2 regions of the Cupriavidus sp. SK-3 genome follow, and region 1 is predicted to be linked to the other one. Evidence: predicted binding sites of a transcription regulator. Region 1 holds the regulator's gene; the other holds the start of a gene.
What was found. Region 1 encodes LexA, which represses DNA repair genes until DNA is damaged. Its sites were predicted from a motif close to ACTGTATNNNNATACAGT; they were not measured.
Positions count from the first base shown of each region.

Region 2: a site for LexA is predicted at 3,306-3,323, ahead of recA (recombinase RecA). Genes of this name have one in related genera too.

Region 1 is NZ_JFJV02000257.1:45,651-52,122, forward strand. It holds gene CF70_RS27235 (replicative DNA helicase) at 1-237, opposite strand, end outside; gene rplI (50S ribosomal protein L9) at 478-930, opposite strand; gene rpsR (30S ribosomal protein S18) at 962-1,240, opposite strand; gene priB (primosomal replication protein N) at 1,244-1,543, opposite strand; gene rpsF (30S ribosomal protein S6) at 1,618-1,992, opposite strand; gene CF70_RS27260 (asparaginase) at 2,094-3,092, opposite strand; gene lexA (transcriptional repressor LexA) at 3,317-3,973, shown strand; gene CF70_RS37090 (hypothetical protein) at 4,083-4,250, shown strand; tRNA gene CF70_RS27270 (tRNA-His) at 4,420-4,495, shown strand; gene CF70_RS27275 (hypothetical protein) at 4,667-4,942, opposite strand; gene CF70_RS27280 (DUF808 domain-containing protein) at 5,424-6,365, shown strand.
Region 2 is NZ_JFJV02000215.1:32,113-38,584, reverse strand. It holds gene CF70_RS21585 (MFS transporter) at 1-322, opposite strand, end outside; gene CF70_RS21580 (DUF4212 domain-containing protein) at 580-897, opposite strand; gene CF70_RS21575 (sensor histidine kinase) at 894-2,450, opposite strand; gene CF70_RS21570 (response regulator) at 2,548-3,234, opposite strand; gene recA (recombinase RecA) at 3,545-4,612, shown strand; gene recX (recombination regulator RecX) at 4,751-5,218, shown strand; gene CF70_RS21555 (DUF2889 domain-containing protein) at 5,519-6,193, shown strand; gene sucC (ADP-forming succinate--CoA ligase subunit beta) at 6,262-6,472, shown strand, end outside.

The DNA.
Region 1 (6,472 bases):
CGTCTCGTAGACAGTGATGACGTCGGCGGGCTTGGTGGCGGCGATCAACCGGGAGATGCTCTGGAAGATCATCCGGTGATCGAAGCGGTAGAAGTCCGCTTCGGACAGGAAATCGGCGATACGGTCCCAGGCGGCATTGTCCAGCAGCAAGCCACCCAGCACCGATTGCTCGGCCTCGATGGAGTGCGGTGGAACCTTGAGATTATCTAGTTGGGGGTCTGCGACGGGCGCGTTCATGGGAAGGGATTATAACGGTCGCCGCCAGACAGCCGGGGGAGAATTCGCAGCCGGTTGCTACCACGTCCGGCCAAGTGACGGCGGGGCAACCAGCCCGGTGGCCATGATGCAAACGCGGGTAGCGGCCAAACAAAAAGGCAGGAGCGCTTTGCTCCTGCCTTTTTGTTTGGTCAAGCCCGATACCGGCAACCGGTCCCTGCCTGCCAAACAGGCAAGCGGGACCAGCGGCAAGATCAATGCTTAGACGTGTTCGCCCAGGACGGAAACCGTCACGTCGACCAGCACGTCGGTGTGCAGCGAAACGCTGACCGGATGGTCGCCGACGATCTTCAGCGGGCCATTCGGCAGGCGCACTTGCGCCTTCTCAACCTTGAAGCCTTGACCAGCCAGTGCTTCGGCGATGTCGGCGTTGGTAACGGAACCGAACAGGCGGCCGTCCACACCCGACTTCTGGGTGATTTGCACGGTCAGGCCATTCAGCTTTTCGCCTTCGGCTTGCGAAGCTGCCAGCTTCTCGGCAGCTGCCTTTTCCAGTTCAGCGCGCTTGACTTCGAACTCGCTGATCGCGGTCTGGGTAGCACGGCGGGCCTTCTTGTTCGGGATCAGGAAGTTACGGGCGTAGCCGTCCTTCACGCGAACGATGTCACCCAGGTTGCCCAGATTGATGACTTTCTCAAGCAGAATAATTTGCATCGTGTTTTCTCCTTAACGGACCTAGGGCCGATCAGTTCTTGTGCAGGTCGGTGTAAGGCATCAGCGCGAGGAAACGCGCGCGCTTGATAGCCGTATCGAGCTGACGCTGATAGTGCGCCTTGGTGCCGGTCAGGCGGGCGGGGGTAATCTTGCCGTTGTCGCCGATGAAATCCTTCAGGGTGTCCAGATCCTTGTAGTCGATCTGTTCCACGCCAGCCACGGTGAAGCGGCAAAAGCGCTTGCGCTTGAACAGCGGGTTTTGCTGCTGGAAGCGCTTCTTGTTCTTGTTGTCACGTTTGACGAATGCCATGATTCAATCCTTTTCGAATGCTTTACATCCAGTGATGTGAAAGACGAGAGCCTTGCTGTTGCGGTGCTTGCGGGCCAGGAATCCTTCGCAGTCGAGCATCGCGCCGAGCGGAGTCCGCTCTAGCCGCTGGCCGATCTGACCGATTCCCATGGCGGCGATGGCGAATTCCACCTGCCTGGGCGTTTGCGCCTCGACCGTCTCACCCGCGTACTGCAAGATGCAGTTGACAACGGGGACCCCGGCCGGGGTGTAACGCAAGGCATCGCGTTCCGCGAGCGTTGCGCAGAGCCTTAACTGGTTCAACGCACTCTCCCGCACCGATGCCCGCACTTGCCGCCGCGGCGTTCAACGCCCACGGCAACCACAACAGTCCGCACTTAGGCGGCCTGGACTTCGCTGGTCTGTTGCGCGGCCTTGCGGGCTTCTTCGCGCTGCACTTCCTTCATCATCGGGGACGGTGCGGTTTCGGCCTTCTTGGTCTGAACGATGAGGTGGCGCAGCACCGCGTCGTTGAACTTGAACGCATGTTCGAGTTCAGCCAGGGTTTCCTTGCCGCATTCGATGTTCAGGCAAACGTAGTGAGCCTTGGCCAGCTTCTGGATCATGTAGGCCATCTGACGGCGGCCCCAGTCTTCCACGCGGTGGATCTGGCCTTCCTGCGACGTGACCAGCGTCTTGTAACGCTCGATCATGGCCGGAACTTGTTCACTCTGGTCCGGATGGACGATAAATACGATTTCGTAATGACGCATTGACGCTCCTTTTGGATAAGCCGCCCGGGCGCCATGTCCGGTGCAGCAAGGTTGGATAGCCTTAAAGTATAGCGTGTTTTTGCCCCCTCGAGCAAGCCGCCTTAGTTTTCGGCGAACAGCGCCTGCAACGCAGCGGGATCCACGGCCAGTCCGGGCGTAGTCGCCAGGGCCAGCATCAGGAGCACGCGCGCCTTATATGGATTGAGATCGCCTGCGGAAACGAAGGCACCTGAAGCCGGTCGTGGAGGTGCCGGCATTGCCACATGCCCTGCCCCGGTGCGTGAGCTACGCACCACGGCCACTCCCGCCCCGGCCGCGTCCACCAGCGCATCGACCAGCGACTGGTGAACCGACCCGTTGCCTGCGGCCGCCACGACCAGCCCCGCCACACCTGCCTGCGCCAAAGCGTCCACCACCAACCGGCCGGGCTCCGCGTAACTGGCAAGAATCTCCACCTGCGGCCATTTGGATGGCACGGCCCAGGCCTGGTCCGGCAACAGTCGGGGCGCCCGGACAAATCGCACGAGGTCGTCCTGCACGAACCCGATCGGGCCAGCCAGCGGCGACACAAAAGCGTTGACCGCTGACGTATGTGCCTTCACCACATCCCGCCCGGCATGGATTTCCTGATTAATCACCAGTAGCACGCCCTTGCCCGCCGCCCCGGCGCTGGCAGCCACCCGTACCGCGTCCAGCAGGTTCAAGGGACCGTCGGCCGACAGGGAGGTCGAAGGCCGCATCGCCGCCGTCAGTACCACCGGCACCGTGCCCACGCACGCCAGATGCAGCAGCATTGCCGTCTCCTCCAGCGTATCGGTGCCATGGGTAATCACAATGCCCGCCACATCGGCCTGCGCAGACCAGAACGCAACGCGTTCAACCAATCGGGTCCAGAGGGCGAACGACATGTCCTTGCTATCCACCTGCGCCACCTGCTCTGCCTCGACGCGGGCCACGTCGCCGAGCGCCGGCACCGCATCAAGCAGCGCCGTCACAGGCACTGTGGCCGCCTGGTACTTCGCGCTGCTGGCAGCACTGGATGAAGAACCGGCAATGGTGCCACCGGTAGCAAGCACGACGACGCGAGGCAGGAGGGACATGGCGAGATAGAGATCGAAAGCCAGAAAGATTGAGCAGCGAGCGAAAAAAGAGGCTGCAAGTGCCGCGAATTGTAACGCCCAGACTTGCGCGACACGGCGCGGCGTGCCGCGCCCGAGGCACCTGTCGATGCGCAAACTCCCAAAATTCCGCTTGCACTTCACTCGATACTGTATAAAATCACAGCATACTGTTTAAACATACAGTGCTTTCCAACACGGCGACCATGGCGACCCTGACACCGCGACAGCAGCAGATTTTTGACCTGATTCGCAGCAGCCTCCAGCACACGGGCTTTCCGCCCACACGCGCCGAGATCGCCGCCAAGTTCGGCTTCTCATCGCCCAATGCTGCCGAGGAACACTTGAGGGCCCTGGCCCGCAAGGGCGTAATCGAACTCACCCCAGGCGCCTCGCGTGGCATCCGGCTCAAGGTTTCGCGCAGCGACTCAGAACTACCAGACCAATTCTCGCTGCCAATGGCTGGCGTGATGCAACTGACGCTGCCCCTGGTCGGGCGCGTCGCGGCCGGTAGCCCGATCCTTGCCGCAGAACACATCGACCGCCAATACCAGGTCGACGCTTCGGTGTTCGACGTGCAGCCTGACTACCTGCTCCGGGTACGTGGCCTGAGCATGCGGGACGCCGGCATCCTCGATGGCGATCTGCTTGCGGTCAAGCGTGCCAGCGAGGCCCCGAACGGCAAGATCGTCGTTGCGCGACTGGGAGACGACGTCACCGTCAAACGCCTCAACCGCCGCGGCGACTCGATCGAACTCATTGCTGAGAATCCCGATTTCCCCAGCATCATCGTGCGCCCCGGCCGCGAGGAGTTCTCTCTGGAAGGTATCGCCGTCGGCTTGATCCGACCCAGCGGCTTCTGACGAGTGCGGCTGAGGCGGGCAAGCCCGTATCACGCCGACGCCCGATTGTGCCAACGCCGCCCGCTAGTCGGGCACCGCTAACTGTTGTTGCAAGTCACCAGGTGTAGCCATGCTGCCAGCCAACCGCCTCTCCGCCCGCCGCCCCGTCAAGCCCGTACCATTCCGCCAATCCAAAGGCGTGCGTATCTACCAGGGTGCGCAACGACGCACCATGGTGGGCAGCATGGCAGCCATCTGCCGCATGCTTGAGCTGGAGGAGTCGGCCAAGCTTTCATAGGTGGGCCACAGCAGCACTCACTTGCGCGCATCGCGGTAACCGACCTAACCGGCTGAAATCGCATAAGGCAGCGCAGAGAAAAAAATTGTGCAGAGTGCTAGCCATCTGCCTTTTGGTATTGTATGATCTTGTTCTTCGTTGCTCAGCAGCAAGCTGAACAACCTCTACGGTGGCTGTAGCTCAGTTGGTAGAGTCCAGGATTGTGATTCCTGTCGTCGTGGGTTCGAGTCCCATCAGCCACCCCAAGAATTTTCCTTGCAAAACAGCGCCTTAACCAAGGCGCTGTTTTCATTTGTGCACCCCAAAGCCAGGGGCCATTCCCGCCATCCTCCCACGGTGGGATTACTTGCTAACCGCCGGTGTCAGCACAACCCTCCTCCGTTTCTTCCACGCAGCGACCTCCCCCCATCCCTTAGCTAGTCCGCAAGAGGAAATCCAAATTCGCCGCGCTCCAGGTCTCGTTCAAATGCGACTGTCCACGAAATGCCGGTAGCTGCAGGATAGACTTGGACGTCTCCGCCCACTCGGGCGACAGTGATTTTCCGGGGGATATGACTCGACCCGCTGCCTTGCGAAATGCCCTCTTCCTCGCTCACCTCGAAGTCTTCTAGAACAAATCCATGCCGCGCGCAGGCGGATTCAAAGTCGCCGCGTTCATTCACGGGCAGTTCGTGGAACAGCTTTTGAACCATGGCTATCTCCCAGAGCCTGGCAAAATCCTAGCATGACGGCAAACCAGCTCGCATAGGACAACTGCATCCACACCGGGCAGGAGCCGTCGCTAATTGGCTCCGACACTCTCCAAAAAGCCTGAACGTGGCGGGCCCGGATAACCTGCAGAACCCCTCACAAGAGGGTTCTTGCGCGGGGAGAGACGATCGATACTCTCCCCAAGGCGCGTCTCCTGGTTATCACGGCCACACCTGTGCCAATCGATAGCGGGGGATCGTCTGCCACCGCAGGTCCGTTAGCTCGCTCACGCCTGGCGCTTCTGGCCGCCAGTTCCAACTCGATCTTCGTATGCGCTACCGCATCAGGCGGTGTCTCGGCGGCCCACATGTCATTGGACGACCTGTTCAGGCGCTCATCCATTTTCAATGGCAATATCTTGCCATGCGGCCTTGATCACCTGAAGGACCTCTCCTACTCAGCACCGACATGGGAGCTTGAAATATGGCCGGCACCAGCCTGCTTTTGCTGATCGACGACATCACCTCGATCCTTGACGATGTGGCAACCATGAGCAAGGTGGCTGCCAGGAAAACCGCTGGCGTCCTGGGCGACGATCTTGCCCTCAATGCGCAACAGGTCAGCGGCGTGAAAGCCGATCGCGAGTTGCCGGTTGTGTGGGCGGTTGCGGTGGGTTCTTTGCGCAACAAGGCGATTCTGGTACCGGCCGCGCTCGCAATCAGTGCTGCGACCCCCTGGGCGATCGTGCCACTGCTGATGGTGGGCGGCGCGTTCCTTTGCTACGAAGGATTTGAAAAGATCGCGCACCGCTTCATGCACGGAGAGTCGCGGAGCGAAGTAGATCCTCCTGGCAAACATCAGGCACAAGATCCTCCGACGGATTCAGTAATTGACGAGAAAGCGAAGATCCGCGGCGCGGTGCGCACGGATTTCATCCTGTCCGCCGAAATCATCGTGATCTCACTGGGGACCGTCTCCGGCGCGCCGTTTGGTACGCAGGTGGCCGTGCTGTCCGCCATCGCCCTCGTCATGACAGTGGGTGTCTACGGGCTGGTGGCCGGCATCGTCAAGCTCGACGATGCCGGCCTGTATCTTAGTCAGAAAGCCTCCACTCTCGCGCAAGCCGTGGGCCGCGGGATTCTTCGGCTGGCGCCTTGGCTAATGCGCGTACTTTCCGTTGTGGGTACCGTGGCAATGTTCCTGGTTGGCGGCGGGATACTGGCACACGGATTTCCTGGCATGCATCACCTGACGGAGGTAACAACGCAAATGCTTGGGGAAGTACCGTTGCTCGGCAGTGGACTGGAAATAGCGGCACCGATGTTGATCAATGCGATGATCGGCCTGCTGGCCGGGGCTTTGGTCACGATCGGCTTCACGGTAGTGAAGCGAGGAATACAGGTTCTTCTGCCGTCATCGCGCTAACTTGCGACTGGAACCTGTGCCTTGCGCAGGCGACTGCGGACAAGAAGGTTCGCTCGAAGCAGGCTTTGATCGGCCTTTTCGCCACGAGCGGATCAGAGCGCTCTGTC
Region 2 (6,472 bases), on a different contig from region 1:
CCCCCATGATCAGGATGGTCACCAGGAAGGTGTACTTGCGCCCGATCATGTCACCCAGGCGGCCGAATACCAGCGCGCCGAACGGGCGCACGATAAAGCCGGCGGCAAAGGCGAGCAGTGCGAAGATGAAGGCCGCGGTCGGATCCAGCCCGGCGAAGAACTGCTTGGCGATGATGGCCGCCAGCGAACCGTAAAGGTAAAAGTCGTACCACTCGAACACCGTGCCGAGCGAGGAGGCAAAAATCACCTTCCTCTCTTCGGCGGTCATTGACGAGCTCTGGGCGCTGCCTGCGGGCACCGCCACGTTCTGTGCATTAGCCATTGTCTCCTCCGTTTGTGATCGGAATCTTTCGGGGCCGCATGCGCGCTCCAGCTCCAGCACGCACGATTACCTCCGAAGTTGCAATGGATTGTGGGTGGTGAAACTTACTGCGTTCTGACAATTTCCGCGTCGTACGCAGCAAAGTGCTCGGGGTATACGCTAGGCAAAAAACGGGCTTGGCATCGCTGCGCCGCGACGCGCGCGGCCGCGGAAAATCGCACTGGAACCCGTGTTAAGGGACGCGTCTGTATTTCTTGCTATGCAGCATCGTCATGCTGCCGGGCGGGCGCGCCACCATTGTCGGCATCTTCGTCATTGTCGCGATTCATGCGCCAGGCATAGAGCGCCGCCATCAGGACATAGACGACCAGCGCCCCCTGTGCGCCGACCCAGAAGGAGAAGGGCCAGCCGAAGAAATCGAAGCGCAGCTCGCGGGCGAACCAGGCCACGCCGAAGGTGACCACGAACCAGATCGACAGCAGCACGGCGATCCAGCGCAGGTTGCGATGCCAGGCGCGCCGTTCGGACTGGTCGGCCTGGTCGCGCCCGCCGCGTATGTGATCGGGATCGTTCATGCTGGCTCCAGGGTGGAGGGCCGGCGCAGCGTAATGCGGAAGCAGGCCCCGGCCAGGCGCGGCTCCGTCTGGTAGACGTGGTCGAGAATGCTGACGTCGCCGCCATGCTGCTGCACGATCTCTCGCACGATGGCCAGGCCCAGGCCACTGCCCTGGGTCTTGGTGCCGAGTACGCGGTAGAACCGCTCCATCACGCGCTCGCGTTCGGACACCGGGATGCCGGGCCCGGTGTCTTCCACTTCGAGATACGCGAAAGGCTCGAACGCATCGGCGCTGACCCGCACGGTAGCGTGGCCATCCGGGGGCGTGTAGCGGATGGCGTTGTCGATCAGGTTGTTGAGCATCTCCGTCAGCATCAGGCGGTTGCCTTGCACCATCACGGGGTGGTCGTCGGCATCCACGCCCAGATCGATGCGGCGCGCCCAGGCCTGCGGCAACCAGTCCTTGACCACTTCGCGCGCCAGGGCGGCCAGGTCAAGCGGCGCCATGTTGCCCGCGCCGGCCAGGTTTTCCATGCGCGCCAGCGACAGCAGCTGCGTCACCATGTGGGCGGCGCGCTCCGAGCTGCCGGCGATCTGCGCCAGCGATTTGCGCAGTTCCTCCGGCGACTGTTCGCGCTGCGCCAGTTCGGCCTGCATGCGCAGCCCGGCCAGCGGCGTTTTCATCTGGTGGGCGGCATCGGCGATAAAGCGCTTTTGCGTCTGCACGGAAACGTCGAGCCGCGCCAGCAGGTCGTTGAACGAGGCCACCAGCGGCGTGATTTCCTGCGGTGCGGCGTGTTCGTCGATGGGGCTGGTGTCACCGGGATTGCGTGCGCGGATGCGCTGCTGGATCGCGGTCAGCGGGGCCAGCCCGCGCGTCAGGCCGAACCACACCAGCACCACCGCCAGCGGCAGGATCACGAACTGCGGCAGGATCACGCCCTTGATGATCTCGTTGGCCAGGCGCGCGCGCTTGTCGAGGGTTTCGCCAACCTGCACCAACACCGGCTGCGCGTCGCCGCCCTGCTTGAGATCGACATAGGTGTAGGCCACGCGCACGTCGTTGCCCGCGATGCGGTCGTCGCGCAGCGAGACCAGCCCGGCATGGCCGCGGTCGTCTTCGCCGGGCAGCGGCATGTCGTTGTCGCCGGCGACGAATTCGCCATGCGTGCCCACCACCTGGTAGTAGATATTGTCGGTTTCATCGGCGCGCAGGATCTCGCGCGCGGACAGCGGCAGTTGCAGCGTGACGCGCCCGTTGACCTCGCGCACCTGCTGCGAGAGCACGATGGCGCTGGCCTCCAGCGAGCGATCGAAAGGGCCGTTGGCGATCGACTTCGCCACCAGGTAGGTCACGGCAATGCTCATCGGCCACAGCAGGAGCAGCGGCGCCAGCATCCAGTCCAGGATCTCGCCGAACAGCGAGCGCGGCGACGGGTGGCCGGCGCTGTCTTCAAGGTGGGGCAGGGCCTCGGCCAGCGTTTCGTCGCTGACGATCTCGTCAGGCGCGGAGAGAGGAGGGGCGGTGCGCGCGGGCCGCTGGCGCCGCCGGGGCAGTCGCAGCAGGCTCATTGGGAAAAGGTGTGGCAGGGCCTGGCGGCGGGGCCGGCAGGCAATGAAGCAAGGATGGCGCGGGTTCTGTTGCTGATTCCGATTCTAATGGCGACTCCTAGTCGTGCGCCACGGCGGCCTGGAATTTCTCCAGGCAGTAGCCCAGCCCGCGTACCGTGGCAATGCGGATGCCACCCACCTCGATCTTCTTGCGCAGCCGGTGCACATAGACTTCGATGGCGTTGTTGCTGACCTCCTCGCCCCATTCGCACAGGTGGTCGACCAGTTGCTCCTTCGACACCAGCCGCCCGGTGCGGGTGAGCAGGATCTCCAGCAATCCCACTTCGCGCGCCGAGAGATCCAGCATCTGATCGTTCAGGTAGGCGATGCGGCCGACCTGGTCGAAGGCAAGCGGGCCGTGGTGGGTCAGGGTGGCGCCGCCGCCCGTGCCGCGCCGCACCAGCGCGCGCACCCGCGCCTCCAGTTCCGACAGGGCGAAGGGCTTGGCCATGTAGTCGTCGGCGCCCAGGTCCAGGCCCTTGACACGCTCGTCGACGCCGTCGGCCGCGGTCAGGATCAGCACCGGCAGCATGGCGCCGCGCGTGCGCAGCCGCTTGAGCACTTCCAGCCCCGGCATGCGCGGCAGGCCGAGATCGAGGATCAGCAGGTCGAAGGTCTGGGTCGACAGCGCGGAATCGGCTTCGACCCCGCTGGCCACATGGTCGACGGCATAGCCCGAGTGACGTAGCGAGCGCGTCAGGCCATCTGCCAGCACATCGTCATCTTCGGCGATCAGAATACGCATGGTTGTCTCCACCCTGGCCCGGCTGTGTCGCCCCTTTCCATCAAATGACGCGGGCGGGACTTGCCAAGCATACTGTTTTTTTATACAGTACCCGCTTATGCCGGTCGCATTCGATTTGTCTTCGATGCAAACCGGGCTTTACCGAATTTGTACTGGTTTTTTACCGAACGTTCGCCCCAATGTTTGCCCCTGCTGCCAGGTTCATCGTCATCAGGAGTTCGCGGCGCGGCGCGGGCTGGGCGGTTGCCCGCAAAAAGCGGGTGGCGCGCCACATGCGGCCTATTTATACACCATTGACGGAAGGACGACCATGGATGACGGCAAGAAGGCGAGTGCTGGCGTAAGCGCCGAAAAGCAGAAGGCGCTGGCGGCCGCGCTGGCCCAGATCGAGAAGCAGTTCGGCAAGGGCTCGATCATGAAAATGGGCGATGCCGAAGTCGAGCAGGATATCCAGGTCGTGTCCACCGGCTCGCTGGGCCTGGACATCGCGCTGGGCGTTGGCGGCCTGCCGCGCGGCCGTGTGGTGGAAATCTACGGTCCGGAATCCTCGGGCAAGACCACCCTGACGCTGCAGGTCGTGGCCGAGATGCAGAAGCTGGGCGGCACCTGCGCCTTTATCGACGCCGAGCATGCGCTCGACGTCAACTACGCCAGCAAGCTGGGCGTGTCGGTTGGCGATCTGCTGATCTCCCAGCCGGATACCGGCGAGCAGGCCCTGGAAATCACCGATGCGCTGGTGCGCTCGGGCTCGGTCGACCTGATCGTGATCGATTCGGTGGCGGCCCTGGTGCCCAAGGCCGAAATCGAAGGCGAGATGGGCGATTCGCTGCCTGGCCTGCAGGCCCGCCTGATGAGCCAGGCGCTGCGCAAGCTGACCGGCACCATCAAGCGTACCAACTGCCTGGTGATCTTCATCAACCAGATCCGCATGAAGATCGGCGTGATGTTCGGTTCGCCCGAAACCACCACCGGCGGCAATGCGCTGAAGTTCTACGCCTCGGTGCGCCTGGATATCCGCCGCATCGGCTCGATCAAGAAGGGCGACGAGGTGATCGGCAACGAAACCAAGGTCAAGGTGGTCAAGAACAAGGTCTCGCCGCCGTTCCGCGAAGCCTTCTTCGACATCCTCTATGGCCAGGGCATCTCGCGCCAGGGCGAAATCATCGACCTGGGCGTGGACGCCAAGATCGTCGAGAAGTCCGGCGCCTGGTACAGCTACAAGGGCGAGAAGATCGGCCAGGGCAAGGACAACGCGCGTGAATACCTGCGCGAAAATCCCGATATCGCCGACGAGATCGAAAACAAGGTGCGCGAATCGCTGGGCGTGGTGCTGATGAACGGCACGCCGGCCGCCGCTGTGGCCACCGCCGAAGACTGAGCTTCGCCGGCCGGGGCGCTCCCGGCCGCGAACCCCGCCCGGGGCGGCACGCGCAGCGACGCGCGCCGCCCCGGTTTGCGTTTTTGAAGCGCATTTTCACAGCTCGATGTCGAGCTCACACTGCCGAGCTCCATCCTCATGGCCACCCGTCCCCCTCTTTCCCTGAAGGCACGCGCCGTAGGCTACCTGTCGCGGCGCGAGCACAGCCGGGCGGAGCTGGCACGCAAGCTGGCCCCGCACGCCGAATCGCCCGAAGCCCTTGAGCAATTGCTGGATGCGCTGGAGCGCGAGAACTGGCTGTCCAACGAGCGCTTCGTCGATAGCCTGGTGCACCGGCGCGCCAGCCGCTATGGCGCCGCCCGCGTCATGCAGGAAGCCCGCACCCACCAGCTCGGCGGCGAGCAGCTCGCCGACCTGCAGGAGCGCCTGCGCGGCTCCGAACTGGAGCGCGGCCGTGCTGTCTGGCAGAAGCGTTTCGGCACGCCACCCGCCACGCCCGAGGAAAAGGCCAGGCAGATCCGCTTTCTGGTGGCGCGCGGTTTTTCCCGCTCGGTGGTGAGCCAGGTGATCAAGGGGGCGGATGAATGGCTGGACGGCAGCGACTGATGCCGCCGGAGGACCTGCCGTATCGCGGCCAGAAGTGATGCCGCGGCGGCGTCGTGCACTGGCGCGGTGCGCATACCTGCTTTGCCAGTAGGCGTATTTCGCGCTGGCCCCATGTGATCCGGGCACCGGTTCCGTCCTGCGCATCCGCGCATTTTCCCGCTCCACAGCGCTTGCCCGCCACTCGACAATTCCCGGCAACAGCCCCGGGCGCAGTTTGTTCCCGGCCAAAGTTGTCCGGCATGTTAAAATCCTGCGGTTTTCCGGCCCAGCCGTCCTTTTCTCCCGCTCCTGCCTGGTGTTATGCCGCTTTCCCCGCCCGTCAATCGCGCCCTGCGCCACCGCCGTGCCATCACGGCCGAGGCCTATCTTAGGGACGATGGTCTATGGGATATCGAAGCGCGCCTGACCGACACCAAGCCCCGCGAGATCCCGCTTGCCGGTGGTGGCGTGCGCCCGTTGGGCGAGCCGCTGCATGATTTGTGGCTGCGCATCACCATTGACCTGCGCATGAACGTCGTGGACGCCGATGCCTGTTCCGACTGGGTACCGTATCCCGGCCAGTGCGACACCATCGGCCCGGCCTATCGCAAGCTGATCGGCCTGAACCTGATGAAGGGTTTCCGCAAGGCGGTGAAAGAGCGCCTGTCCGGCGTGTCGGGCTGCACGCACCTGACCGAACTGGCCGGCGTACTGCCGACCACCGCGATCCAGGCCTTTGCCGGCGACGTGTTCAATATCCGTGACGCCGGCACCGAAGACACCAATCCCGAACCGCCTTACCAGTTGCACGGCTGCCATGCCCTGCATTTCGAAGGTGAGGTGGTGCGCCAGTTTTACCCGCGCTGGTATGGTCACCAGCCAAAGCCGAGGATCAAGACCGAAGGGTCGCAGATCCCGGCGGCGCAACCTTCGGAGGCGCTCGCCGCCACCGATGGCGGCGCCACGTCCCGCAGGCCTACCGGCACCTCCGGCTAAGCCAGGCCGGCCTGCTATCCGCCGAGATTCCATCTCCACTTTTTACGCCTACCCGAAAGGAAACACGCATGAATATCCATGAGTACCAAGGCAAGGAAATCCTGCGCAAATACAATGTGCCGGTTCCGCGCGGCATCCCCGCGTTCTCGGTCGATGAGGCCCTGAAGGCTGCTGAACAACTGGGCGGCCCGGTATGGGTCGTCAAAGCGCAGATCCACGCGGGCGGCCGCGGCAAGGGTGGCGGCGTGAAGGTGGCCAAGAGCATCGACGAGGTCAAGA